One region of the Anoxybacillus sp. TBDG-1 genome, then DNA from elsewhere that is predicted to be linked to it. Evidence: riboswitches for the same ligand, from Rfam matches in the RefSeq annotation. Region 1 holds a riboswitch; each other region holds the start of a gene.
The links. Region 1 has a riboswitch for S-adenosylmethionine ahead of ACYQY7_RS05175 (bifunctional homocysteine S-methyltransferase/methylenetetrahydrofolate reductase). Riboswitches for the same ligand answer to the same signal wherever they lie in the genome.

Region 1 (7,385 bases):
CAGTGATCGACTCCAAATGCGCCTCACTCGGTCTTGGACTTGTCGTGAAAAAAGCAGTCGAGCTGGCGGAAAGCGGCATGCCGTATGAACATGTCGTCATGACAATCGAAACGTATTGCCGTCATATGGAACATATTTTTACCGTCGATGATTTGCAATATTTAGCGCGTGGAGGGCGCGTCAGCAAAACGGCCGCGTTTGTCGGCGGAGTATTAAACATCAAACCGCTTCTTCACGTTGAGGACGGAAAATTAATCCCGATTGAAAAAGTACGCGGACGGAAAAAAGTACTGAAGCGCATGATCGAACTGATGCAAGAGCGCGGAGCAAACGTGCAAAACCAGCTCATCGGCATTAGCCACGGCGACGATGAACAAACGGCGCTCGAACTAAAAGCGATGATTGAAGAAGCGTTCGGTTGTCAACAATTTTTCATTTCTGAAATCGGCGGCGCCATCGGAGCGCACGCTGGTCCAGGCACGATCGCCCTCTTTTTCTTGAATAAACAGCTTGAGCAATGATTACACTACCTTTCAAAGGGGGTGAGATCATGACGAGCGATAACGACAAAAAAGCAAAAGACAATAACGCGAAACGACACGAAAAAAATATGGAGCGCGAAAAAAACCGTCAAGCCGGCAAACGCGCCTACTCCAAAGAAACGAATCATTTGTAAAGAAAAAGATGCTCGCGCGGAGCATCTTTTTCTATTTCATTTGAAACTTTGCCATCGTTTGTTGTAAATCATCTGTAAGTTGACGCAACGTCGTTACTTTTTCGCTCATTTTTTTGAACGCTTCTAACTGCTCCACCATCGACGCAGCAATTTCTTCGCTGCCTGCTGCCGATTGTTCGACGACTGCACTAATGCTTTCAACGTTTTGCAAGACGTTTTTGCCAAGCTCTTTCGATTCATCCATGCCGATGACAAGCGCTTGAATATCTGTCGTAATATGGTGTACTTTTTTCTCAATGGCACTAAACGCCTCTGTCGTCGTTTGAATTGCTTTCGTTTGCGCTTCAGCAATATCTACCCCACGGCGAACGGCTTCGGTGACGTTCGTTAATCCCGATTGAATGAGATGAACCATCTCAAAAATTTGGCTTGTCGCTTTCGATGATTCTTCCGCAAGTTTGCGCACTTCTTCGGCGACGACTGCAAACCCTTTTCCTGCTTCTCCTGCCCGCGCCGCTTCGATCGCCGCATTTAACGCCAGTAAGTTCGTTTGCGTCGCAATGTCGGATACTGCTTTTGCCATATCTTCAATTTTTCTTGCGTACGCCGCAAATTGTTCCGTCGATTGTTCAATTGAGGCAGTCGCTTGTACATTTTCGTTAATAAACGCTTTTTGTTCTGCTAGCGCCGCTTGACCGTGCACAATTGCTTCAACCGCTTCATCGCTATAACGAGCCGTTTGTTCGGTGCGCCCAACGTTTTGTTGTACAGTATGTTCCATTCGTTCAATAAGCTGTACCGCATGTTGTAAGTCTTCGGAAATGCTTTGCGCTCCGGCTGACAATTCGTTTGTTGATACAGCCACTTGATTATTAATTTCTGTTAACGTTTTTGTTTCCTCATCAATTTCTTTTGCAAACGACTCAACTTGCTTACTTACCGTATCAACAGATTGCAGCAAGCTATTGAGCTGATCAGCCATCGTTGCAAATGCCTCATTTAAATCAGCGAGCTCGTCTCTCCCGTTATACTTCACAGGCTCAATACGCAAATCGCCGCTCGCGATTTGTTTTGCATTTTTTGCAATATGACGAAGAGGAGTTGTAATTTTTTGTGTTAGTCGGAATCCGCTAAATCCTGCAAACAATAGCACAACCGCAATCGCAACGAGCGAAATGGTAATAACGCTTGAAATTTGTTTTTGTAACGTTTGTTGCATATGCCCATAATATTCAGCGACATATGTGTTGACGACGTATATATCGTTTAGTACTCCTTCCGCGCGCATCGACTGGCGGCGCACTTCCGCTACATCGTTTGCATCAAGCGCATCATTCGATTGTTTCGCAAGATCCGCGAATTTTTTATTAGCTTGCTCAAGCACAGAACGAAAATACGGCTCAGTTAATCCTTTATTTAATGCTTGAAGTAACTTTTCCGATTCCGCTAAATGAACGATCACTTCTTGTTTATTTCCTTCTGTTGGGCTATACGCATAGTTGCTTAAACTTTGCTTCGTTGCTTTTAGCTCTGCTTGCAAATGTTGCGCTTTCATCATAAGCGGTACGAAATCTTGATTGGACGATTGAATCGAAAGCATGTTCATAATAATAAAGACGATAATAGCGCCGGCAATGACTGGCGTTGCTAATGAATGAAATAATAATCGTTGTTTAATCGACATCGTATCCCTCCTTTATTGCGCGATGCCGTTTGTCGCTTTTTCTTTCCATTTTTCCAGCGTCGCTTGTTGCTCTGGACTGAGCGTCACGACACGAATCGGCGCTAAATCAACGCCGTTTTCTTTTAACCCAAGTTCGACCGTTCCTTTTGGCACTTCTTTCTTTTCAACATACTGTTTAATGGCTGTATATAACGCCACATTAACATTTTTTAACATCGATGTAACAACCGCTTTTTCCGCATAAAAATATTGATCGCTATCGACGCCGATCGCATACTTTCCGTTCATCTCCGCCTCGCGTAGCACCCCGACGCCTGTAAACCCAGCCGCCGCATACAACACATCCGCACCAGTAGCAATCATTTGTTTTGCGATTTGTGCCCCAAGCTTGTCATCGCCGAAATTTCCTGCGTACACTTCTTGCACGTTTGCTTCTGGCTTCACCGCTTTTACCCCTTGAATAAAGCCGTTCGCAAACTTACGGATTAATGGCACATCCGCTCCTCCAACGAAGCCGACGTTGTTCGTTTTCGTCAACATTCCTGCAACAACGCCAGCTAAAAAGCTTCCTTCATCTTCTTTAAACGTAATGGACGTAATGTTTGGAAGGTCAGATACCGCATCAATTAATATAAATTGCTGTTTCGGATATTTTTTTGCGACTTTTTCTAAATCTTGTTGCACCATAAAACCGAGTCCGATGACGAGATCGTTCCCTGCTTCAACGAGCTCCGTTAGCCCTTTCTCATACGTCCCTGTTTCTTTTAACTCGCGATATTCAAAAAAGATGCCGAGCTCATCTCTCGCTTTCATTAATCCTTGGAACGCTGAATCGCTAAACGACTGATCACCAAGTCCGACGTCCGACAACATAATACCAATTTTGACACGCTCTTTCGGCTGAAAGGAGCTCGTTTGTGAACACCCCGCGGCAATCAACAAAACAACTGCCATCATGAGTGAAATTATTTTTTTCATAAAATTCCCTCATCTCCTTATCTTTCGATCAAATCCTACTTCGTTTATTATATCGACATGATTCGACGATTTGTTTACTTTTTATATATAAAGATTTTGTAAAGTTGTTCATATGCCAACAATCGACTATAATGGAAGCACAACGAATTCATATTGAGGTGATCATTATGTCAAAAGAAAGTTCATTTGATATTGTGTCAAAAGTCGATTTGTCGGAAGTAACAAACGCCGTCAACATCGCGTTAAAAGAAATTCAAAACCGCTATGATTTTAAAGGAAGCAAAAGCGACATTTCACTTGAAAAAGATGAGCTCGTTTTAATTTCTGACGATGAATTTAAACTTGAACAACTCAAAGATGTGCTCATCGGCAAGCTCATTAAGCGCGGTGTGCCGACGAAAAACATTCAATACGGAAAAGTTGAACCTGCTTCTGGCGGAACGGTGCGCCAACGTGCCAAACTCGTCCAAGGCATCGACAAAGACAACGCGAAAAAAATTAACACGATCATTAAAAATACAGGCTTAAAAGTAAAAAGTCAAATTCAAGAAGATCAAATTCGCGTCAGCGGCAAAAGTAAAGATGATTTGCAAAAAGTGATCGCCGCCATTCGCGAAGCAGACTTGCCAATCGACGTCCAATTCGTCAACTATCGTTAAGAAGGCGCTTTGCCTTCTTTTTCTTTTCCGATTAAAAATAGTTGAATATTTCTAAAAAATCAGTTACATTTATGAGTAACTTCATACAACATCTTATCGAGAGAAGGGGAGGGACTGGCCCGATGAACCTTCAGCAACCTGACGATCGTCAAGGTGCTAAGTCCAGACAAGCGATTCGCTTGGAAGATAAGAAGAAGCGCCCAACGTCTTCTTCTTATGAAGAAGACGTTTTAGTTTGAAAAGGAAACGGAGGAATGGATGTGGGATTGTTAGATGATTTAAAAGAACGCATCGTCATCGCAGATGGAGCGATGGGAACGTTATTATATGCGCACGGCATTGATCGTTGCTTTGAAGAATTAAACGTCACAAAACCTAAAGAAATTATCCATATTCACGAAGCGTATATTGATGCAGGAGCTGAAGTGATCCAAACAAACACATATGGTGCTAACTATGTGAAACTCGCCCGCTACGGCTTGCAAGATGATGTAAAAGAAATCAATAAAGCGGCTGTCCAACTTGCCAAAAAAGCGGCAAAAGGACGCGCCTACGTGCTCGGTACGATCGGAGGATTGCGCAGCACAAACAAAAGCACGATTTCACTTGAAGAAGTGAAACGGACGTTTCGTGAACAGCTGTATGTTTTGTTAAACGAAGAAGTTGACGGACTTTTACTTGAAACGTATTACGATTTCGAAGAATTACAAACCGTTCTTTCCATCGCTCGTAAAGAAACGACGTTGCCGATCATCGCCCACGTCACGCTTCATGACATTGGCGTCTTGCAACAAGGTATGCCGCTTGCTGAAGCGCTTTATCAATTAGAACAACTTGGCGCCGATGTCGTCGGCTTAAACTGCCATCTCGGTCCATATCATATGTTGCGCTCGCTCGAAGAAGTGCCGATTCCAACGCGCGCCTTTTTATCGGTGTACCCGAACGCGAGCTTGCCGCAATATCGCGACGGACGATTCATTTACGAAACGAGCGAACAATATTTTGAAGAAACGGCTCGTGCGTTTCGTGATCAAGGGGTACGGCTCATCGGCGGCTGTTGCGGCACAACGCCAAAACATATTGCCGCGATTGCTCGCGCCCTTCCCGACCGCACACCTGTATATAAAAAAGAAGTGAAACAACGGCATACAATTGTCGTTCAAGAAGCAGAACAAACGAAACAACCTTCCCTTGCCGACATTGCACGCACGCGACGTTCAATTATCGTCGAGCTCGATCCGCCAAAAAAACTCGGCTTAACGAAATTTTTAGAAGGCGCAAAAGCATTAAAAGAAGCACGTATTGACGCGCTAACGCTTGCCGACAACTCGCTTGCGACGCCTCGCATTAGCAACGTCGCTGTCGGAACGATCGTCAAACAACAACTAAATATACGCCCGCTCATTCATATTACGTGCCGTGACCGCAACTTAATCGGCTTGCAGTCGCATTTAATGGGGCTTCATACGCTCGGCATAACCGATGTACTCGCTTTAACAGGCGACCCGTCCAAAGTCGGCGATTTTCCAGGCGCGACGTCCGTATACGATTTATCATCGTTTGACCTCATTTCGTTAATTCGGCAATTTAACGAAGGGCTTTCGTATTCAGGCAAACCGCTCGGACAAAAAACGAATTTTTCCATCGCTGCAGCCTTTAACCCGAACGTGCGCCACTTAGATAAAGCGGTCAAGCGGCTAGAGAAAAAAATTGAATGCGGGGCGCACTACTTTTTAACACAGCCGCTGTATAGCGAAAAACAAATCGAAGACGTATATGAAGCGACAAAACATGTACCAACGCCGATTTACATTGGCATTATGCCGATTACAAGCGCGCGAAACGCTGACTTTTTACATCATGAAGTGCCAGGCATTACGCTGTCAGACGACATTCGTGCCCGCATGGCTGCGTGCGCCAACGATCCTGTTCAATCAACAAAAGAAGGCTTGGCAATCGCCAAATCACTCATCGATGCAGCATTCGATTTATTCCAAGGCATTTATTTAATTACACCATTTTTACGTTACGACATGACAGTCGAACTCGTTCGCTACATCCATGAAAAAGAGCGGCTCACAAAAGAAAGGACGGTTTATCATGGCTAGTTTATTTGAACAGCTTGAGAAAAAAATTTTAATTATTGACGGTGCGATGGGAACGATGATTCAAGCAGCAAACTTGACAGCGGAAGATTTTGGCGGTGAAGCGTACGAAGGATGTAACGAATATTTAACGCTCACTGCTCCACACGTCATTTCTCACATTCATGAAGCGTATTTTGCCGCAGGAGCAGACATCGTTGAAACGAATACGTTCGGAGCGACACGCATCGTCTTAGACGAATACAACCTCGGCCATTTGGCGCTTGAATTAAATATCGAAGCCGCTAAACTCGCGAAACTCGCGGCAGAAAAATATGCGACGACTGCACACCCGCGCTTTGTCGCTGGATCGATGGGTCCGACGACAAAAACGCTGTCCGTTACAGGCGGAGCAACGTTTGCTGAACTTGTTTCTTCCTACGAAGAACAAGCGCGTGGCTTACTGCTTGGCGGTGTCGATTTGTTGTTATTAGAAACGTGCCAAGATACGTTAAACGTGAAAGCAGCTTTTCTCGGCATAACCGAAGCGTTCAAAACGGTCGGAAAGCAAGTGCCGCTTATGATTTCCGGAACAATTGAACCGATGGGAACGACGCTTGCGGGGCAAACGATCGAATCGTTTTTTATTTCGATCCAACATATGAAACCATTTGCGGTCGGTTTAAACTGCGCAACGGGTCCTGAATTTATGACCGATCATTTGCGCTCGCTCGCTTCATTAGCAAACACCGCCGTCAGCTGTTATCCAAACGCTGGGCTTCCTGACGAAGAAGGACATTATCACGAAACGCCGGACATGCTCGCGAAAAAAATTCGCCAATTTGCCGAAAAAGGATGGTTAAATATCGTCGGCGGCTGTTGCGGCACGACGCCGGAACATATTCGCGCCATTGCCGAAGCCGTTCGCGACATCCCACCGCGCACGATTCCGAAGCAGTTTGCGATGCACGCCGTCTCTGGCATCGATGCGCTCATTTACGACGAAACGATGCGCCCGCTTTTTGTCGGAGAACGGACGAACGTCATCGGTTCGCGCAAATTTAAGCGACTCATTGCGGAAGGAAAATATGAAGAAGCGGCAGAAATTGCCCGTGCCCAAGTAAAAAACGGGGCGCACGTCATCGACATTTGTTTAGCTGACCCTGACCGCGATGAAAAAGAAGATATGGAGCGATTTATTCAACAAGTCGTGAAAAAAGTGAAAGTGCCGCTCGTTATCGACTCGACAGATGAAAACGTCATCGCCTGTGCATTATCGTACTCGCAAGGAAAAGCGATCATTA
Region 2 (7,385 bases), on a different contig from region 1:
CGGTCGCCTTCGTGCCAAGCGTATGCACACCGCGATGAACGTTCGAATTGTATTGGCGATAATAATTGTCAATCGCCTCAATAACCGGCAACGGCTTTTGCGATGTTGCTGCGCTATCTAAATAAACGAGCGGTTTGCCATTGACTTGCTGATCTAAAATCGGAAATAGTTGACGAAGTTCTTTTACGTTCATCATTTAACTTTCCTTTCGATCACTTCAATTAATTGTTTTTTCACACGTTCAATCGGAATTTCATTAACGACTGGGGCTAAAAAGCCATGAATAATTAATCGCTCTGCTTCCGTTTTCGAAATACCGCGACTCATTAAATAATATAATTGCGTCGGATCAACACGACCGACAGATGCCGCATGACCAGCTGTCACATCATCTTCGTCAATTAATAAAATCGGATTCGCATCCCCGCGTCCTTTTGGGCTTAACATAAGTACACGCGATTCTTGTTCCGCATTCGATTTCGATGCCCCGTGCTCAATTTTACCAATGCCGTTAAAAATCGATGTCGCTTCATCCTTTACAACGCCATGTTTCAAAATGTAGCCTTCTGTATGCTTTCCGTAATGAATGACGCTCGTCGTAAAGTTTTGCACTTGCTCACCGCGACTCACAACGACTGTCTTCGTATCGCCGACTGACCCATCACCAGTTAAGCGAGTAATATTTTCTGAAATCGTATTTCCATCGTTCATTAAACCGAGCGCCCATTCAATGCGCGCGTGACGGCCTGTAATCCCGCGACGGTTTACATATGTCGTTGTTCCTTTCGCTAAACTATCGACTGCACCGAAAAACACTTGCGCATTATCTCGTGCAAACACTTCTGTAACGATGTTAACAATCGCTTCCGAACGTTCACATGTTGAAATGTAGTTTTCCACATACGTTACTTTACTGCCAACATCCGCAACAATAATGACGTGATTAAACAACGCTTCCGCTTTTTCATGCACGTACACCGCTTGCAACGGCACGTCAATTTGTACATGCTTCGGCACGTATACAAACACCCCGCCGTTTACAAGGGCAGCATGAAGCGCTGTCAAACGATGCTCATTTACTTTCACACCGTCCATAAAATATTTTTGCACAAGATCGCTATGCTTGCGAACAGCTGTCGCTAAATCAGTAAAAATGACGCCTTTTTCTTTCAACTCATCCGCAAGCGATACGTACGCACATGTATGATCGCGTTGCACATATACGTTTTTTTGTTGTTCATCGATATCAATAAGCACTTTCACTTGCTCTGGCAACTCTTCTAAAGAAGAAAGAGGTGTGCTTTCAACAAGATGAGTAGAAAATTGCGTAAAGTTCCAACGATCAATTTTCGTTTTATCTGGCTTCGGTAAAGGAAGTTGTTCCGCTTGCGCAAGAGCTTGTAAGCGAACATTTAAAAGCCAGTTCGGTTCTCCACGCCCTTCAGAAAAAGAGCGCACATACTGTTGGTCGAATGGTAGTTTCGTCTCGATCATCATAAATCCTCCTAACGCTTACGCTTCTTGCTCAACGACTTCGTCTTCAATGCCTAGCTCTTTTTTAATCCAGTCGTATCCTTCAGCTTCAAGACGTTGTGCTAATTCTGGACCACCTGATTTTACGATGCGTCCTTGCATCATAACATGCACGTAATCTGGCGTAATGTAGTTTAATAAACGTTGATAGTGCGTAATGATTAAACAGCCGAAGTCGTTGCTGCGCATTTCATTGACACCTTTTGCAACAACTTTTAGTGCATCAATGTCAAGACCTGAGTCAATTTCATCTAAAATCGCAATTTTCGGTTGCAACATCATTAATTGTAAAATTTCATTTCTCTTTTTCTCTCCGCCTGAAAATCCTTCATTTAAATAACGATGCGCCATATCTGGATTCATTTCTAAAAACGCCATTTTTTCATCTAGTTGACGAATAAATTTCATTAATGAAATTTCGTTTCCTTCTCCACGACGCGCATTAATCGCTGAACGCAAGAAGTCGGCATTTGTCACACCGCTAATTTCACTCGGATATTGCATCGCTAAAAACAACCCAGCACGAGCACGCTCGTCTACTTCCATTTCTAATACATCTTGACCATCTAATGTAATGCTTCCTTTCGTTACTTCATATTTTGGATGACCCATAATGGCCGCAGATAACGTCGATTTCCCCGTTCCGTTCGGTCCCATGATTGCATGGAACTCGCCGCCTTTAATTTCAAGGTTAACACCTTTTAAAATTTCTTTTCCGTCAATTGCAACGTGAAGATCTCTAATCGTTAATGTTGCCATAAAAAAATACCTCCAGTTTCACTTATGTTCATAAAACGTAATTCTCATTTTATTCTCATTACAATTTTATAACAGATGAAAAGTATTAGCAACCTTATTGCAAGTATTTTGATACTTTTTTGTTTCTAAAGTTTGTTTACTTGATCACGTATGTAAAAAAGGATAGGAGTCCCCTATCCTTTTAATGCATGCGAGTAAATTCATTAACACATTGTTGAACGAGCGTAACCGCTTGGCCCATCGTCGCCCCGCCAGCTAAAGCTGAGGCGACCGCGCACGCTTCAAATATTTCTTCTTCTGTCGCTCCTTCATCAATACACCCTTTCGTATGATAGATGGTGCAATATTCATCTTGCTTGGCGACACTAATGCCCAATGCGATTAACTGCTTTTCTTTTTTCGACAACTCACCCTCTGCAAAACATGCTTCTGTAAACGCGTTAAACGTTTGCCCAACTTTCGGCATATGTTGCGTAAACGTTCCTAACCCTTGCTTATATTCGTGTAAAAATTGTTCCATCGACATATGCACTCCTCCTTCCTTTTTATCATGCGTCGTTTTTCGAAAAATATAAAAGGATGCCCGATTGGACATCCTTATTTTGTCGCTGGAATAACTGCGCCGTTATACTTTTGTAAGATGAAGTCTTGAATGTCTTTTGATTGTAATACTTCAACGAGCGTTTGAATTTCTTTACGTTTTTCGTCACCTTTGCGAACGGCAATAATGTTCACGTATGGGTTGTTTTCCGGTGACTCAACTGCAATCGGATCTTTTGCTGGATCTAAACCAGCATCTAACGCATAGTTTGCATTAATTAATACTGCATCTCCTTCGTTGTTTTTATATACTTGTGGAAGCAATCCTGCTTCGACATCTGCTTCAAACACTAAATTTTTCGGATTTTCAACGATATCATCAACAGTTGCCTTCGTTTTGTCAACGCCTTCTTTTAACTTAATTAACCCTTTTTCTTCAAGCATCGATAAAATGCGACCGTGGTCAGCAACCGAGTTGCTCATAATAATTTTCGCACCGTTTGGTAGCTCTTCAAGGCTTTTATATTTTTTAGAGTATACGCCGATTGGCTCAATATGAATACCACCAGCATTTACAAAGTCATAGCCATGTTCTTTCATTTGCGCTTCTAAATAAGGAATGTGTTGGAAATAGTTCGCATCTAACTCTTTATCCGCTAACGCTTTGTTCGGTAATACGTAGTCTTGGAATGTCACAATTTCTAATTCAATTCCTTTTTCTTTTAAAATCGGTTTTGCTTGTTCTAAAATTTCCGCATGTGGCACGTTTGATGCCCCAACAACAAGCTTATTCGTTTTTTCTTCCGCACCTTCGCTGTTTCCGCAAGCAGCAAGTGCTAATACAACAACTGTAGCAACAAGTAAAGAGATCCATTTTTTCATCTGTTTCTTCCTCCTTTTTATCGTTTATCTATTTTAGAAGTGACAAAGTCACCAATAAACTGAATAATGAAGACAATGACTAAAATGAGCACTGTTGCAACGAACGTGACGTCGTTATTGTTGCGTTGAAATCCTTCTAAATACGCTAAGTTTCCAAGCCCCCCAGCCCCAACAACTCCTGCCATCGCTGTGTAACCAACGAGCGCGATCGCAGTTACCGTAATCCCGGATACAAGGGCAGGGAGCGCTTCTGGAAGAAGTACTTTCCAAATAATTGTTGTTGTCGTCGCTCCCATCGCTTTTGCCGCTTCAATGACACCTTTATCAATTTCACGAAGCGCAATTTCAACCATGCGTGCATAAAACGGCGCGGCACCAATAATTAGTGCAGGCAACGCGGCATTTGCCCCAAGAATTGTACCGACAACAAGCTTTGTAAACGGGATGAGCAAAATAATTAAAATAATGAACGGGATGGAGCGGAAAATGTTGACGAACGATGCAATCACACCGTTAACCAAACGATTTTCCCATATATTTCCCTTAGACGTTAAAAACAGCAACAATCCGAGCAAAATACCGAGCACAAACGTCGCTGCTACGGAGATACCCGTCATATACAACGTTTCCATCGTTGCCGCCCATATTTTATCCCAAACGATGTTCGGAAATAGTTCATTGGACATTCGCCAACACCTCCACTTCAACTTCTTGCTGGCGAATAAAAGCGAGCGCTTGCTCAATTTCTTCATTCGCACCGTCTAAATGAATGAACAACACCCCATATGAACCATGATGCGTCTGCGAAATTTTCCCTTGTAAAATATTCACGTTTAAATCAAATTGGCGAATGAGTTGCGTGATGAGCGGTTGCTCAGTCGCTTCGCCGACAAACGTAAGCTGAACGACTTTTCCATTCGGATAACGTTCAAGAAGATGCAACATCGCCTCTTTCGTCTCCTCCGGCTCCGTCACTTGTTGGACGAATCGTTTCGTAATCGGTTGTTCTGGCTTACGGAACACGTGAAGCACTTCGCCCATTTCGACAATTTTTCCGTTTTCCATTACCGCTACACGATCACAAATTTTACGAATAACGTGCATTTCGTGTGTAATTAATACAATCGTTAAACCGAGACGTTTGTTAATGTCAACAAGCAAATCTAAAATTGAATCGGTCGTTTGTGGATCAAGCGCCGACGTTGCTTCGTCACATAATAACACTTTCGGGTTGTTCGCTAATGCGCGCGCAATGCCGACACGCTGCTTTTGTCCTCCGCTCAGTTGTGACGGATACGCATGTTCTCTTCCTTGCAAACCAACGAGTTGAATGAGCTCATCGACACGCTTCATCCGTTCCTCTTTCGGCACACCCGCAATTTCTAACGGGAAAGCAATATTTTCACGCACTGTTCGCGACCAAAGTAAATTAAAATGTTGGAAAATCATCCCGATTTGCTGACGCGCTTGTCGTAATTGTTTCCCACTAATTTTCCCCATATCTTTCCCATCAACAATCACTTCACCGCTCGTCGGCTTTTCTAATCCATTTAATAGCCGAATGAGCGAACTTTTTCCTGCTCCACTATAACCGATGATGCCGAAAATTTCCCCTTGTTCGATATGCAAGTTTACACGATCAACCGCCGTCACATGCCCACTTGCTGCTTTGTATACTTTCGTTACGTTTGATAAAGTAATCATGCTGTCACCTTCCTTCCATGAAAAAAGCCTTTCTGCTCAAGAGAACAGAAAGGCGTCATCATCCATTCTGTCTCTTATCTCTCAAAGCAAACGCTTTGTGTGAATTGGCACCATTTCAGCAGCGCTGACGGTTGCCGGGTTTCATCGGGCACATCCCTCCACCTCTCTTGATAAGAGCGCGTTCAAACACTTTATTCAGTTAACGTTTTAATACACTTAAGAAACTTTTTAAACTACGAATGTGAGTATATCATCGAAAGAAGGACAGTGTCAATAACATTTTTTTAACTATTTTAGCCACACAATGAGATGAACCGAATATATAACATAGTCAATCATTACTTTTCGGATGTCAAGCGACGAACAATAAACTGTTTTGTTTTACGGAAATGTTTACGGAAATGCAAGGGGCTCATCCAAGATGTACTCACGCCTCTAGATCAGCCCCCACAGTTTAAAAAATGAAGTTAAACGCTTTACGAATTATATAATGAACACTTTAATTATATTCTTCTTCTATTTTCGAAAAATTAGAGGTTTTGTCACGAACAGGAGCGGTCGCTCAAACGCTACGATTGCAACTCATAATAATGAAAGGTGCTAGTCGGAATATATAACTAGCACCTTTCATGCCTACACTTGCGAATATACGGAACGGACACCTGTCGCCGCTTCAATCGCTTGTTCTAAGTCTTCGATTAAATCCTCTACATTTTCAATACCAATAGATAAACGAATCATATCTTCTGTTACACCAGATGCTTGTAAATCTTCCATGCTTAGTTGTTGATGCGTCGTGCTTGCTGGATGAATAATTAAACTTTTCGCATCTCCAACGTTTGCCACATGCGACCAAAGCTTCACATTGTTAATAAGTGCAGCTCCTGCTTCCCTTCCTCCTTGAATGCCAAAAACGACGACTGCTCCCGCCCCTTTTGGCATATATTTTTTCGCTAGCTCTTTTGCTGGGTGATTGTCATGTTCAGGGTACAACACCCAATTGACTGCTGGATGTTTGTCTAAATACTCAACAATTTTTCTCGTGTTTGCAATATGTTCTTTCATGCGTACGTGTAACGTTTCAATCCCTAAATTAAACTGAAATGCGTTGAACGGGCTAATCGCTGGTCCTAAATCACGTAACAACTGCACACGTGCTTTCACAATATACGCTGCCGCTCCGATGTCTGCATAGATGAGGTTATGATAGCTCGGATCTGGTGTCGTAAACGATGAAAACTTTGGCGAATTCCAATCAAAATTTCCACCATCGACAATGATGCCTCCTAGCGTCGTCCCGTTGCCAAGCAACCATTTCGTCGCAGAATGAACGACAATGTCTGCTCCATGTTCAATCGGACGGCAAAGATAAGGCGTCGCAAACGTATTATCAATAATGAGCGGAATGCCTGCTTCGTGAGCAACCTCCGCAACCGCCTCAATATCTAACACGTGCAAGCTCGGATTGCCGATCGTTTCCGCAAAAATAGCTTTCGTTTTCGGTGTAATCGCAGCGCGGAAATTTTCTGGGTCAGCTGGATCGACAAAATGAGTTGTAATGCCGTATTTCGGTAACGTATTTGCAAACAAATTGTACGTCCCTCCATACAGCGTAGAAGCAGAAACGATGTCATCTCCTGCTTGAGTGACGTTTAAAATGGCCATCGTAATCGCCGCCATGCCGCTCGCTACCGCTAAAGCTCCTACACCGCCTTCGAGCTTAGCCACTCGTTCTTCAAATACAGTAACCGTCGGATTGTGAATGCGTGTATAAATGTACCCCGCTTCTTTTAATGCAAATAAATTGGCCGCATGCTCTGTGCTATCAAACAAATACGCATTTGACTGATAAATCGGTACCGCACGCGCTTTCGTTACCGGATCGGTTTGTAGTCCCCCGTGCACAGCAATCGTCTCAAATTTCATCGTTTCTCCCCCTGATCGAATAATTGTTGAATATTTTGAAT
Region 3 (7,385 bases), on a different contig from region 1:
TAACGCCTGTTCAAAATCAGCAATTAAATCATCGATCGCCTCGAGTCCGACGCTTATGCGCAACAAGCCGTCTGTAATGCCGCGGCGGTGGCGTTCTGCTTTCGGCATCGCCGCATGCGACATTTTTGCCGGGTACGATAAAATCGACTCCACAGCTCCTAAACTGACCGCAAATACCGGAATGTGCGCATATTTGACAAACGTCCGCACCGCTTGTTCATCTTCCAGTTCAAATGACAACACCGCACCAAACCCGCGCGCTTGATCGCGATGAATGACGTGCCCTTCATGATGCGAAAGCCCTGGATAATACACGTGCGCCACTTTCGGATGACGATGTAAAAACTGCGCAAGCTGCATCGCCGAACGGGAAGCGTAATCGAGCCGAACGTGCAGCGTTTTTAGCCCGCGCAGCACAAGCCACGCATCTTGCACGCCAAGCACCGCCCCGAACGAATATTGCAGTTTGCGCAGCTCTCTCGCCAAGCGCGCATCTTTTACAACCGCTAACCCTGCCACAACATCGCTATGCCCCGCTAAAAATTTCGTTGCGCTATGCAAAACGACATCGACACCGAGATCAAGCGGCCGCTGCAAAATAGGCGTCGCAAACGTATTATCTAAAAACGTCAAACAACCGTGCGCTTTGGCAAGCTTCACAACTCCGCGAATATCTGTAATTTTCAATAGCGGGTTCGATGGCGTTTCCATATAAATGACTTTCGTATTCGGACGAATGTGACGCGCTACCGCATCTAAATCGGTCATATCAACAAACGTATGCTCAATCCCAAATCGGCTCAATACATCGGTGAAGATGCGATACGTTCCGCCATACACATCATCGGTAATTAATACGTGATCCCCTTTTGACAACAACAAAAATGCTGTTGAAATGGCAGCCATGCCAGAAGCGAACGCAAAACCGCTCACTCCACCTTCTAATTCCGCAATCGTCTCCTCTAACGCCTCGCGCGTCGGATTGCCCGAACGGCTATAATCGTACTTTCCAAACGTATCAAAATCGAACTGATGAAATGTTGACGCATGATGAATCGGGACGCTCACCGCGCCCGTTTGCGCGTCAATCTGCCATTTATTGTGAACGAGTTGCGTTTGCACATCCATCTTTTACACCTCTTTCATGCGTTGAAACGCTTGTGTTAAATCGGCAATTAAATCGTCAACGTGTTCAATGCCGACCGAAAAACGTAACAGTCGATTACACACCCCATTGGCGATGCGAACATCCTCTGGAATATCCATATGCGTTTGCGTCGCTGGATACGTAATAAAACTTTCGACACCGCCTAAACTTTCCGCAAACGTAATAAGCTTTAAGCTTCGTAAAAAAGCATTCACCCACTTTTCATCGCGCACGCGAAACGACAACATTCCCCCTCTTCCCGGATACAATACGTCCGTCACATCTTCATGTTCGACTAAAAATTCATATATCGCCTTTGCGTTTTGTTCGTGCTGGCGCATGCGAAGCGCAAGCGTCTTCATGCCGCGAATTAACAGCCATGAATCAAACGGAGACAACACCGCACCGATGGCGTTATGATACATCGCCAGCTGTTCACACAATTGTTTTCCTTTGGCGACAATGAGCCCGGCAAGCACATCGTTATGTCCACCTAAATATTTCGTCGCGCTATGAACGACGATATCGGCTCCTTTTGTGAGCGGCTTTTGCAGTACAGGGGTGTAAAACGTATTATCGACGATAAGAAGCAGCCCATGTTGTTTCGCAAACGCCGCGACCGCTTCGATGTCCGCTTCTTGCATTAAAGGGTTCGTTGGCGTCTCTAAAAAAATCGCTTTTGTTTTTTCAGTCACATATGCCTTTACCGCATCAACATCGCGAAAATCGACGTATGTAAACGTCATGCCGCATTTGCGCCATCCTTTTTCAAACAAACGATACGTCCCGCCATATAAATCGGCAGAAACGAGAAAATGGTCGCCGCTTTCAAACAACGCAAACACCGTTTGAATCGCTGCCATGCCTGAACTACAAGCGAAACCTTGATCTCCTTCTTCTAGCTGTGCAATCGCTTCTTCGACAATATGCCTTGTCGGGTTGCCGGTTCGAATGTAATCGTACCCTGTCGATTGTCCGATTCCTTCATGACGATACGCCGTTGAAAAATATACTGGCGGATTGACCGTCCCCGTCGCTGTCTCGCTTCGATTGCCAATTTGCGCTAACCGTGTTTCGATATGACTCATTCGCTCTCTTCCTTTCTAAAAAATAAAAGCCTTCAAAGAAGAAGGCTTTTTTGTCCATAGACAATCGCTTCTTCTTATCTTCCGAATTGAACGCCAATTCGCTGGATTTAGCACCTGACCGTTTCCGGCTGGTTGCTGAAGCTTCATCGGGCCAGTCCCTCCGCTTCTCTCGATAAGAACGCAAAACAATATCGAATTTTCTGATTTTTAATTAATGTACATCATTTCCAACAAAATTGCAACTGTTTTTTATTCCCCTTTCAACAACAAACAGCATGCATCCCATCAAAGATATGGCACATATATTTGCACTTCACATGTAAAAATAGACAAATCAAAACGATATATGGTAAAGTGGGGGCAAAAGTGAAGGAGGAATATAATGACTGCTTTATTTCTCGCGCACGGATCACCAATGTTAGCTATTGAAGATAGCGCATATGCATCGTTTTTAACCACTTTCGGTAAACGCATAGATGCAAAAGCAATCGTTGTATTTACTGCACATTGGACGACGCGTCAACCGACCGTTTCATCGATTGACGGAACGTATGAAATGATTTATGATTTTTCCAGTTTCCCACGTGAATTGTATGAAGTAACTTATGCTGCACAAGGTTCAGTCGAATGGGCCAAACGCGTCCAACATCATCTGAGGCACGTCTCCCCCATCGTCAATATCGACGAGAAGCGTGGACTTGACCACGGCTCATGGGTATTGTTAAGCCGACTATTTCCAAAAGCAAACGTTCCAATTGTTCAGGCATCCGTTGTTCCTTCGTGGACACCAAAGCAGCTATTTCAACTTGGTAAAGCGTTACGCCCGTTGCGTGACGAAGGTGTCATGATCATCGGTAGTGGTGGCACAGTGCATAATTTAATGGCGCTTCGTTGGGAAGAACGGACAAAAGTAGATTGTTGGGCTGTCGCCTTTGATGATTGGTTGCTTGCCCAGTCATCTGCCCATAGTGAAGATGTGTTTCACTATGAAGAAAAAGCCCCTTATGCTAAACAAGCCGTCCCGACTCAAGAACATTTAGCACCGTACTGGATTGCTTACGGAGCCGGCAATCGCTCGCCACATGTTTTATTCCGAGAATACGAGTACGGAAACTTAAGCCTTTTAGCTGTATCATTTTAATGGAGGGATTCCGATGTGGAACGAGTTTAAAAAATTCGCTATACGAGGCAACGTCATCGACTTAGCTGTCGGAGTGATTATTAGTGGGGCATTTGGAAAAATTGTTTCTTCCCTCGTCAATGACATTATTATGCCCCTTGTCGGTCTCATTTTAGGGGGAATTGATTTCAGCAAGTTATCTTGGAAAGTCGGAGAAGCAGAAGTGAAATATGGGGCTTTTATATGATTGGGCGTAAAACCCCTATGCCTTTAGGCTAGGGGATGTAAGCCCTAGCCGCAGGAACTGTGGGGATCGCCTACTAAATAACCGAAGGGGACTTCGGTGTTCGTAGGAATCCGCTATGGCTTTAGCCTAGCGGTAGTTCAATGAAACGACAAAAAGAAATGTCGTAAAGAGCTGTCCGAAAAGTCGCATGTCATCCTATCAAGAGCTTATTGGACAATACAAGTAAGAGACTTGAGGCATCGCCCCAAGTCTCTTATCGTTCTGCCGCAAGGGCATCTGCTTTTGTCGGATGCACCGTTCCAGCTGGGTGTTGTGGTGGGGCATAAATCGAGTACAGTTTAAGTGGAACGTTGCCCGTGTTAATCAAGTTATGCCACGTTCCTGCAGGCACGAAAATGGCAGAACCATCGCTGACTCGCCGCTCAAACGTCCATTCATTTTTCCTTTTTCCCATGCGCACCATGCATATAGCTCGGATAGTAATAATACACATTCCCACCTCTTTCAATATCATCAATCGCTATGTTATGCGCCATGGATAAATTCGACAAGGCTGTTGGCTTTCTTCGTTTGGAGAAGGTCAAGTCCGGTAGAGACGTGACAGTTCGCCTCGAACATACTGTACACATAAGCCAGTTGCACTCTTTCGTAAATATTAAAAAGACATCGGTTTAAATCTAACCGATGTCTTTAACTAAATCCTACAACTAACAATAACTATTCCTATAACTAATTAGTTAATGGAAAAACCGCGTAAAATCAATATTCGAGCAATTTTTATAACTAATTTTATTAACTAAACCTATAACTAATTTAAAACTAAGTTTAACTAATTAGTTAATGCCCATTTTGGATAGCGGGCAGAACCTTGATTTACAATAGTTCTATCCTTCTTAGACATTTCTTGAAGCAGGTTTCCGATGTACCTCTTTTTTTGCTTTTCATTGAGAGCATCAGATAGTTTATCTAGCAACAAATCATCAATATCTTTCCTACTTGCCACTTTATACTGACGCAAAAATGAGATAATCAGTTGCTTATAATGCTCTTTATCAAAGGCCCTGTTTTTAATATAGGTAGTTTTATCTCCTGTAATTTCAGCGATTTTAGCGGAAACATATAGGTTTGGATATCTGCCTTCCACTAATTTTAATGCCCTTAATTTTTTTGCTTCTTCTTGTGTGATGCGTTGCTTTTTTTGCACCTTATCTAACGCAATCACTACACTCAAATCGAGATCTGTATGGCTGATAAGCATACGAGTATAGTTATAATCCAATATTTTGCCGTAAATGGTCACTTTTACTTTATTCGGTTCACTTAAATCATAATCCGGCATTGGAAAGAATCTTTTTCGTTGCTCTAAAAACATTTTCTTAATTCCCGAACCAATTGTATCAATCATATTCAGATTGACCATTGCTTCGGCTAAAAAGCGATTTCGATAATATTCTTGAGGTGCATCACGTTCAATCACATTCTCAATCGTTTCAGGAATAAATTCACCAAGATTTGTAAAAATTAATTCCTCTGGTTTTTCAACAACATTAATTCGTCCTTGAAGAGTGTAATCTTGATGAGCAATACAGTTATGCAATGCTTCACGAATGACGTAAGGATCATACTGATTCACTTCAATTGGGAACAAACTTTGGTCCGGCATATAGCGATATTTTAAATTGCGGATTTTTGCAAAAAGTTCATTTGTGTTTAAAATAAATGGCGGTCCAAAATGCTCATAATCCCTCTCAATATTATGTTCGTCTTTCAAAATCCATGTCATTTTTGCAACAGCCGGCGCCAAAAAGTGTTCGGATTCAGGTTTACCAAGCAATATAATGGCTGCTCTCGTAATTTGTCCGTTAATCGTTACCCTTGCTTTATTCAGAAACGTTATATCATCCCATTTATCGACATCTTCGGCTAAACGTGGATTTTTCTTTTTATACTCTTCTCTTGCCTTCTCAATGGCCGTTTTATCTAAGTCATCAATCGTAGCACCGGGACAAATCACGGCCGACCAATCTTCTTTCATACGTTGGTTGCGAATACTTTCGATTTCTTGTATGCTGAGTGGAACCTTCGACTCACCATTTCGGCCAAAATAATGACCTTTCCAAGATGTTGGCATTCCTTTCGGCGCAGCAGGAATTTGAAACATAATCACCCTGCCCTCTGGATAAAAAAGTTCATAAATCTCAACAAACGACAGACCACCGTTTGTATGCCTCGATATCTCATGTTTAAGTTTATCTAAATCGGCTCTATTTTCTCTGTATTGTGTTCCAACAATTTCTTTATTTTTATCTTTTACTCCAAAAATAAGCCACCCATAAGGCTGATTTTTTAAGTTAGCCTCATTGCTTAACGCTGAAAAGTATTCACCTAAATCATCAAAACCAAAATTATTTTTGGCTTCTTTAAACTCTACCCATTCATTTTCGGAGGGGAGGCTTCTAAATTTATCCAATAATTTTTTTAGTTCTATTTCATTCAATATCGTCACCTCCGCAAATACGATTATAGCAGTAGAATTTACTTTATGTATAACATATCGCAATTTTTCCTTATTTACTATATATCACACATTCAACACATATCCTATTTTGTCCTTTCTGCAAAAGACAACGTCTATAAAAAATTAAAAACAGAGTGATTCTCCCATTTTCAATCTTCCATTATATAAATAGCCTCTTCTTGATTTATTTCCTCGCTTCCCATTGTTAAAAATTCCATTAACTACTTTCATCATTAATAAATGTCGTAAAGAGCTGTCCGAAAAGTCGCATGTCATCCTATCAAGAGCTTATTGGACAATACAAGTAAGAGACTTGAGGCATCGCCCCAAGTCTTTCACTGTTCAGCCGCAAGCGCATCGGCTTTCGTTGGATGGACGGTTCCCGCTGGATGTTGCGGCGGCGCATAAATGGAATATAGCTTGAGCGGAATATTTCCGGTGTTGATTACATTATGCCACGTTCCTGCAGGCACGAAAATGGCAGAACCATCCGTCACGCGTCTTTCAAACGTCAGCTCGTTTTTCTTTTTGCCCATCCGCACAATTCCTTCTCCTTGTTCAATACGTAAAAATTGATCCACGCCCCGATGTATTTCTAAACCGATATCTTCCCCGACACGAAGGCTCATTAACGTCACTTGCAAATGCGGCCCTGTCCATAGCGCCGTACGAAACATATTGTTTCGTTTCGTCGCTTCTTCGATTTGAACAACAAACGGGCTCGGTCCGTAATCTTTCGTATTTTCCCTCGGAAGCGGATACATCGGATACGGATACATCGGCATATACACATAATGCGGATAATAATACATGTTCCCACCTCTTTCTTTATCGTCATCGCTATGTTATGCACCATTGCTTGAACATGCGCCTCATATGCAAAAAATCGACAAATAAAAGGCGGATGTGCTACATTGAAAGCAAAATCATTTTTAAAAGGAGGGATTTGTATGTGGCACGAGTTTAAAAAATTTGCGGTGCGCGGCAACGTCATCGATTTAGCCGTTGGGGTCATTATCGGCGGAGCGTTCGGGAAAATTGTTTCTTCCCTCGTCAACGACATCATTATGCCGCTCGTTGGTTTCATTTTAGGTGGCATTAACTTTAGCAATTTATCATGGAAAGTTGGCGAAGCTGAGGTGAAATACGGATCATTTATCCAAACAGTCGTAGATTTTTTCATCATCGCCTTTTCCATCTTTCTATTCGTCAAACTTTTGAACAACTTATATGAACACATGAAAAAACAAGAAGAAACGAAAGAA
Region 4 (7,385 bases), on a different contig from region 1:
CCTTCAACAAGCACGTTTCCCCACGGATCAATGATCAGCGAATGTCCAGCAAACACGTTGTTCGGGTCTTTTCCCGAGCGGTTGCAAGCGACGACGTAACATTGATTTTCGATCGCCCGCGCCGTTAATAGCGTACGCCAATGATGAAGGCGAGAAAGCGGCCATTCCGCAACGACAAATAATACTTCTGCACCATGCAGCGCATGCGCGCGAATCCATTCTGGAAAACGAATGTCGTAACAAATGACGCCGGCGCACGTCGTTTCATCGAGCGAAAATAGCCCCATCGTTTCTCCAGCTTGCAAATACAAATGCTCATCCATCAATTGGAACAAATGAAGTTTACTATATTCGCCAACGACGTCGCCGTTTCGGTTGACGACATACATCGTATTTGTCATTCGTTCGTTCGTTTTTTTCGCGACCGATCCGCCGACGATATGTACATCGTACGTGCGGGCAAGTTCGGAAAGAAACGCTTTTGTTTCTTCCCCGTTTTCATCGGCAATACGAGCAAGCCTCGTTAAATCATAGCCTGTCGTCCATAGTTCAGGCAAAACGACGACGTCAACGTCACGAGCGATTTGTTCGATGTAGCGCAAGGCGGTTTGTTTATTTTTTTCGGGTGTTCCAAACGCAATGTCCATTTGTATGCAAGCGATGTTCATATCATTCACCTCAACAAAAAATTTTCTTTACATTTTGATTTTTACGATATATGATACTTGACTAGAATTTCAACCTTTTTGTGAAGTAGGTGTGAAAAAAATGAATATATTTCCACAATCAAACGTGTTACAACAACTACCGAAGCAATTTTTCGCCTCGCTCGTGCAAAACGTACAGGCGGTCATCGCTGAAGGGCGCGATGTCATTAATCTCGGACAAGGAAATCCCGATCAGCCGACGCCTGCACATATTGTGCGCGCGATGCAACAGGCGGTGGCAAAGCCGATGTATCATAAATATTCGCCGTTTCGCGGCTATTCGTTTTTAAAAGAGGCGGTCGCTACGTTTTACGAACGCGAATACGGGGTGACGATTGATCCAGAAAAAGAAGTCGCCATTTTATTTGGCGGAAAAGCAGGGCTTGTCGAAATGCCGCTTTGTTTATTAAACCCGGGCGATGTCGTACTCGTTCCCGATCCCGGTTATCCAGACTATTGGTCGGGGGTCGTGCTTGCGCGGGCGCGCATGGAAATGATGCCGTTGCGGGCGGAAAACAGCTTTTTGCCAAACTACGATGAGCTAAACAAAGACGTCGTTCGCGAAGCAAAACTCATGTTTTTAAACTATCCGAACAATCCGACAGGCGCGACAGCAACGCAATCGTTTTTTCAAGAAACCGTTTCATTTGCTGAAAAACATCATATCGCTGTCGTGCACGATTTTGCATACGGGGCGATTGGCTTTGATGGGAAAAAGCCGGTCAGCTTTTTACAAGTCGAAGGGGCAAAAGACGTCGGCATTGAAATTTATACGTTTTCGAAAACGTACAATATGGCAGGGTGGCGCATCGGCTTTGCGGTCGGCAACGAAAGCATGATTGAAGCGATCAACGTGCTCCAAGACCATTTGTACGTCAGCATGTTCGGTGCTATTCAAGAAGCGGCAGCAGTCGCGCTACTCGAGTCGCAACAGTGTGTCGCTGAGCTTGTTGCCACATATGAAGCAAGGCGAAATACGTTTATTCATGCTTTACGTGACATCGGCTGGGACGTCCAAGCGCCATCAGGTTCGTTTTTCGCTTGGCTGCCGGTGCCAAACGGCTATACGTCAGAAACGTTTGCCGACCTGTTGCTCAAAAAAGCGCACGTTGCGGTCGCCCCAGGGATCGGGTTTGGTGAACATGGGGAAGGCTACGTGCGCACAGGGTTACTGACAAGCGAAGAAAGGCTAAAAGAAGCGGTCGAACGAATCGGGAGGCTACAACTTTTTTAAAAAATGATTGACAAAATGAGAGACTGCTGTCATAATTCGAATTAAATTTATGAAAAACGAACCATTCAAAAAATTTCATACATTGCGAATTCTTATCAAGAGTAGGCGGAGGGACGAGCCCGATGAAGCCCGGCAACCGACTTAAACAGCTGTTTAAGCACGGTGCTAATTCTCGCAGCAGTAGGCTGAGAGATAAGAAGAGACGAACAATTAAGCCTCTTCTTATGAAGAGGTTTTTTATTTGTAAAGGGGTGGGCATATGATTACGGCAACATATTTGATTCATGACGACAAAGATTTAGCTAAAAAAGCAGAAGGCATTGCGCTTGGACTGACTGTCGGGTCGTGGACCGATTTGCCGCAACTGGAACAGGAACAGTTAAAAAAACATAAAGGAATCGTTCAGTCGATTGAGGAGCTAGAGGAAGACGAGCGCGTCAATACGTTTTTTGGAAAGAAACTAAAACGTGCGCTCGTGCGCATTTCATATCCGAGCGTCAATTTTAGCGCTGATTTTCCAGCCATTTTAACAACGACGTTTGGCAAATTGTCGCTGGATGGAACGATTAAACTTGTTGACTTAACATTTTCGGACGAACTGAAGCGCGCGTTTCCCGGTCCGCGCTTTGGCATTGACGGCATTCGCGAAAAACTTGGCGTCTTTCAACGTCCGCTCGTCATGAGCATTTTTAAAGCGGTCATCGGGCGCGATTTACGATACGTCACCGAACAATTGAAGCTGCAAGCGCTCGGCGGCGTCGATCTTGTCAAAGACGATGAAATTTTATTTGACAACGACTTGACGCCGTTTGACAAGCGTATCGTGGCAGGAAAAGAAGCGTTACAAGACGTGTACGAACAAACAGGGCATCGGACGTTATATGCGGTGAACTTAACCGGAAAAACGTTTCAGTTAAAAGAAAAAGCGAAAAAAGCAGCGGAGCTTGGTGCGGACGTATTATTGTTTAACGTGTTTACATATGGGCTTGATGTGTTGCAAGCGCTTCGTGAAGATGATGACATTCGTTTGCCGATTATGGCGCATCCGTCATTTAGCGGAGCGATCGCCTCCTCACACGTATATGGCGTGAGCTACGCTTTGCTTCTTGGCAAATTGTTGCGCATGGCAGGGGCGGACTTTTCACTCTTCCCGTCACCGTACGGAAGCGTCGCCCTTGAAAAAGAACAAACGCTTGCGATTCGCGATGAATTAACGAAAGAAGAGCCGTTTTTGCGCGCGTTCCCTGTCCCATCGGCTGGCATTCATCCGGGACTTGTGCCGCTTCTCGTGCGCGACTTTGGCATCGACTCCGTCATTAACGCAGGCGGCGGGGTACACGGGCATCCAAGCGGAGCGGTCGGCGGCGGGCAAGCGTTTTGCGCCGCAGTCGAAGCGGTGCTTGCAGGGCGTTCGCTCCATGACGCAGCAAAAGAAAACGAACCGTTGCAACAAGCGCTTGATTTATGGGGGAGCGCATCATGAAGCCAGTCATTTTTTGCGACTTTGACGGAACGATTACGTTAAACGATAACATTATTGCGATTATGAAACAGTTCGCCCCATCGGAGTGGGAAGCGATCAAAGACGATGTACTTGCGCAAAGATGTTCCGTACAACAAGGCGTCGGGCGCATGTTTTCGCTGTTGCCGACGACGCTGAAAGAAGATATCGTGCAATTTTTGCTTGACACCGCCCGCATTCGCGACGGATTTTCCGAGTTTGTCGCGTTTACGAATGAGCGGCAAATTCCGCTTTATATCGTGAGTGGCGGCATCGACTTTTTCGTGTATCCGCTTCTTCATGGACTCGTTGAAAAAGAGCGGATTTTTTGTAATAGCGCCGATTTTAGCGGGGAAACGATCCGCATTACGTGGCCGTATGCGTGCGATGAACATTGTCAAAACGGCTGCGGCTGTTGCAAGCCGTCGCTTCTTCGTAAACTAGCGCCAAAAGGGGCAAAAACGATCGTCATCGGCGACTCGATTACCGACTTGGCGGCGGCTAAACTAGCTGATTACGTCATTGCGCGCGACTTTTTGCTTGAAAAATGCCGTGAGCTTCACTTGCCGCATACGCCGTTTACGACGTTTTATGATGTCATTGACGTGTTAAAAGAAAGCGAGGCGATCGCGTGAGACAACAAAAATGGGCAGAGCTTGCCGAAGTGAAACGAGAGCTGGCGGCGCGCGATTGGTTTATGGGGACAAGCGGCAACTTGTCGATCAAAGTGAGCGATGAACCGCTTACGTTTCTTGTCACCGCAAGCGGAAAAGATAAACGAAAAGAAACGGCGGAAGATTTTTTACTTGTCGGAGCAGACGGACAGCCAGCGGAGGCGACGCATTTAAAACCGTCGGCGGAAACGTTACTTCACGTTGAAATTTACAATAAAACGAACGCCGGTTGTGTGCTTCATGTCCACACCGTCGACAACAATATCATTTCCGAATGGTACGGAGACGAAGGGGAAGTCGTTTTTACAAATCAAGAAATGATTAAAGCGTTCGGATTATGGGAAGAAAATGCGGCGTTTCGCATGCCGATTATTCCGAATTTCGCCCATATTCCGACGTTAGCAAAAGCGTTCGCCGACCATGTTCATGAAGATCGAGGGGGGGTGCTTATTCGCAATCATGGCATTACCGTTTGGGGAAAAGATGCGTTCGAAGCGAAAAAGTGTTTAGAAGCTTGCGAGTTTTTATGTCAGTATCACGTCAAATTATTACTTTTAAAACGATAAGGGTGAGTACGTATGGCAGTCATTAAAGTGCGCAACACAGGCGAAGTGATTGAAGGAAAGGAAAACGTCGCAGCGTTTTTAAATAAGCAAGGAGTGCTATATGAACATTGGGATGCAAGGAAACTTCCCGCTCATCTTCAAAACAAATTCGTATTAACAGACGAAGAAAAAGCGGACATTTTAGCAACGTTTCAATCCGAAATTGAAGATTTAGCGAAGCGAAGAGGCTATCAAGCGTGGGACGTTGTCGCTCTCTGTGAACAAACACCAAATTTAGAAGAACTGTTGAAAAAATTTGAACAAGTGCATACGCATACAGAGGACGAAGTACGGGCAATTGTTGCCGGTCATGGCATTTTTGTTATTAAGGGTGATGAACAAACAGGCTACTTTGACGTTGAACTTGAAGCAGGGGATGTCATTTCTGTTCCAGAAGGAAACCCGCATTTCTTTACATTAATGGATGACCGCCAAGTCGTTGCTGTTCGGTTGTTTATTGATCCGTCTGGTTGGGTGGCACATCCATACGAAGAAAAAGAAGGGGAATAACGCCCCTTCTATTTTTTTGTGAACAAAATGACGCCTGTAATCGTAATCAATGAACCGATCCATTGTGGTGTGGTTAACATTTCGTCAAGTAATATGTATGCAAACAGCGCAGTAAAAAGCGGATTGAAGTTTAAAAACATCCCAGCGGTTGTAGCACCGACTTGCTTCACGCCGACGTTCCAAAGAAACATCGCAAGCACCGTCGCCCCAACGCTCGTATATAAAAGCGCCAATACAAATGAGAAGTTGACGTCATGAACGGAAAAAGAAGAAAGAAACGGCAACAATCCGATGACGCCAAACACACCGGACCAAAACGTCGCCGCAAGCGGAGAATACGACTTCATAACTGCTTTTGCGCAAGCAGAATACACGCCCCAAATGATGACGGCAGCAACCATCCATATATCCCCGACGTTTACGTCCGATAGACGATGAAGTTGTCCGTGCGTCATCACGATCAGCACGCCAATGAGAGAGACGACCATCGCCAGCCATTGCTGAATCGTGAGTTTATCGCGGTAGACGGCGTATGCCACAAGCGCAATCGCGATCGGATTTAATGTCGAAATTAACCCAACATGATCAGCAGATGTATAGCGCAACGCTTGAAACATAAACATGTTAAATAAGACGACGCCTGAAAGCCCCATCGCTATAAGCGGTACGATACTTTGCTTTTGTAAACGAACGGATCGTTCTTTTTTCAACACGATCGGAAATAAAAAAAGGACGGCGATCGTCCAACGAATAAACGTTAGCGAAAGCGGGGAGGCGTGCGCAACAAGCAGTTTGCTTGCGACAAAGTTGCCTCCCCATAAGGCGCTTGTCAATAAAAGAAGTATATAATATTTCGACATGTTCATCATCCTTTAAAACGTTTCAATTAAAAACACCATCACTAACAGCCCGACAATAAAGGCATACGTTGACGATTTTTCATTTCCATCCCCATGGCTTTCAGGGATTAACTCTTTATAAATAATAAATAGCATCGCCCCAGCCGCAAACGCTAATCCGTAAGGGACGAGCGCATCGACGACAGACGTTAAATAAAAGCCGATGACAGAGGCGACAAGTTCAATGAGCCCCGTTCCCGTTGCCATGAAAAATGCTTTTCCTTTTGAAATATGTTGATTAAACAAAAAAAGCGCAACGAGCAATCCTTCAGGCGCGTTTTGGAAGCCGATCGCAAGCGCAATTAAATCGCCAATGTGCGTTTGTTCGCCGGAAGCGTAGCTCACGCCGACAGATAGTCCTTCTGGAATGTTGTGGAGCGTAATCGCCGCAAGCACAAGCAACGCTTTTTGGTCCATCTTCATGCCGCTTTTTGTATGGGTTAAATCGATGTGCGGCACGATATTTTCAAGAAACGTTAACGTAAATACCCCAATGCATAATCCGATCGCGAGGGCAAAAAACGTGCCAGAAGAAAGAGCCTCTGGAATTAACCCGAGCATCGATGCGGCCATCATAATGCCAGCTGTAAAAGCAAGCAACATATCGCGCCATTTGTGCGTTAATGAGCGCGACAAAAATAAAATCGGAATCGCGCCAGCCCCTGTTGCTAGCGCGGATAATGTGCTTCCGATCAGCATGTCAAACATCATTCCACCTCCTATTTTAAAGGAAGACGAACGGTAATCGTCGTTCCTTTCTTTTCTATACTATGAATGTCGATCGTCCCTTCGTGCATATCGACGATGCGTTTACATATGACGAGTCCAAGCCCTGTTCCTGTTTGTTTCGATGTGACAAACGGCTGAAAAAGTTTGTTTTTCACATGTTTTGGCATGCCGCAACCTGTATCAGCGACGTGCAACACCGCCCAATCGTTTTGTTTCGTAAGAGAAATTGTCAGTTGTCCGCCATTTGGCATTGCTTCGATTGCGTTTTTTGCTAAATTTAATACGACTTGTTTTACATGGTCTTTTGAACAGCGAATCGGAAGCGGCACATCGGCACGATGAAACGTATACGTGATGTTATGGAAATGCGCTTGCGACTCAATCATCGGATGAATGCTTTGTACGATGCAATTGAGATCGCACGTTTCAAGTTTTTGCGCCGTTGGCTTGCCGAGAATTAAAAATTCATTCACGATGTCGTTAATGCGTGCAATTTCGTTTTGAATGACGGAAAAATAAAGTTGTG

Region 2: it holds a riboswitch for S-adenosylmethionine, as region 1 does, so the genes downstream of both, ACYQY7_RS08695 (methionine ABC transporter ATP-binding protein) here and ACYQY7_RS05175 (bifunctional homocysteine S-methyltransferase/methylenetetrahydrofolate reductase) in region 1, are expected to answer to the same signal.
Region 3: it holds a riboswitch for S-adenosylmethionine, as region 1 does, so the genes downstream of both, ACYQY7_RS03745 (methionine biosynthesis PLP-dependent protein) here and ACYQY7_RS05175 (bifunctional homocysteine S-methyltransferase/methylenetetrahydrofolate reductase) in region 1, are expected to answer to the same signal.
Region 4: it holds a riboswitch for S-adenosylmethionine, as region 1 does, so the genes downstream of both, mtnW (2,3-diketo-5-methylthiopentyl-1-phosphate enolase) here and ACYQY7_RS05175 (bifunctional homocysteine S-methyltransferase/methylenetetrahydrofolate reductase) in region 1, are expected to answer to the same signal.

What each region holds. Positions count from the first base shown of each region.
Region 1 covers NZ_JBTZSY010000011.1:49,924-57,308, reverse strand. Annotated here, with positions in the region: gene ACYQY7_RS05200 (DegV family protein) at 1-521, shown strand, start outside; gene ACYQY7_RS05195 (DUF3941 domain-containing protein) at 551-676, shown strand; gene ACYQY7_RS05190 (methyl-accepting chemotaxis protein) at 708-2,360, opposite strand; gene ACYQY7_RS05185 (BMP family lipoprotein) at 2,373-3,338, opposite strand; gene ACYQY7_RS05180 (YajQ family cyclic di-GMP-binding protein) at 3,506-3,997, shown strand; SAM riboswitch class I at 4,088-4,190, shown strand; gene ACYQY7_RS05175 (bifunctional homocysteine S-methyltransferase/methylenetetrahydrofolate reductase) at 4,258-6,105, shown strand; gene metH (methionine synthase) at 6,098-7,385, shown strand, end outside.
Region 2 covers NZ_JBTZSY010000024.1:20,923-28,307, reverse strand. Annotated here, with positions in the region: gene ACYQY7_RS08725 (cysteine desulfurase) at 1-193, opposite strand, end outside; gene sufD (Fe-S cluster assembly protein SufD) at 193-1,497, opposite strand; gene sufC (Fe-S cluster assembly ATPase SufC) at 1,513-2,292, opposite strand; gene ACYQY7_RS08710 (carboxymuconolactone decarboxylase family protein) at 2,474-2,818, opposite strand; gene ACYQY7_RS08705 (MetQ/NlpA family ABC transporter substrate-binding protein) at 2,890-3,714, opposite strand; gene ACYQY7_RS08700 (methionine ABC transporter permease) at 3,732-4,400, opposite strand; gene ACYQY7_RS08695 (methionine ABC transporter ATP-binding protein) at 4,390-5,418, opposite strand; SAM riboswitch class I at 5,490-5,595, opposite strand; gene ACYQY7_RS08690 (O-acetylhomoserine aminocarboxypropyltransferase/cysteine synthase family protein) at 6,052-7,344, opposite strand.
Region 3 covers NZ_JBTZSY010000007.1:47,166-54,550, forward strand. Annotated here, with positions in the region: gene metC (cystathionine beta-lyase) at 1-1,128, opposite strand, end outside; gene ACYQY7_RS03745 (methionine biosynthesis PLP-dependent protein) at 1,132-2,235, opposite strand; SAM riboswitch class I at 2,307-2,414, opposite strand; gene ACYQY7_RS03750 (DODA-type extradiol aromatic ring-opening family dioxygenase) at 2,618-3,376, shown strand; partial or broken gene mscL (large conductance mechanosensitive channel protein MscL) at 3,390-3,599, shown strand; partial or broken gene ACYQY7_RS03760 (cupin domain-containing protein) at 3,856-4,065, opposite strand; gene ACYQY7_RS03765 (RNA-binding domain-containing protein) at 4,432-6,108, opposite strand; gene ACYQY7_RS03770 (cupin domain-containing protein) at 6,456-6,932, opposite strand; gene mscL (large conductance mechanosensitive channel protein MscL) at 7,071-7,385, shown strand, end outside.
Region 4 covers NZ_JBTZSY010000017.1:23,444-30,828, forward strand. Annotated here, with positions in the region: gene ACYQY7_RS07000 (carbon-nitrogen family hydrolase) at 1-668, opposite strand, end outside; gene ACYQY7_RS07005 (aminotransferase class I/II-fold pyridoxal phosphate-dependent enzyme) at 769-1,941, shown strand; SAM riboswitch class I at 2,031-2,140, shown strand; gene mtnW (2,3-diketo-5-methylthiopentyl-1-phosphate enolase) at 2,201-3,424, shown strand; gene ACYQY7_RS07015 (2-hydroxy-3-keto-5-methylthiopentenyl-1-phosphate phosphatase) at 3,421-4,077, shown strand; gene ACYQY7_RS07020 (methylthioribulose 1-phosphate dehydratase) at 4,074-4,682, shown strand; gene ACYQY7_RS07025 (1,2-dihydroxy-3-keto-5-methylthiopentene dioxygenase) at 4,695-5,231, shown strand; gene ACYQY7_RS07030 (DMT family transporter) at 5,240-6,091, opposite strand; gene ACYQY7_RS07035 (ZIP family metal transporter) at 6,104-6,838, opposite strand; gene ACYQY7_RS07040 (ATP-binding protein) at 6,850-7,385, opposite strand, start outside.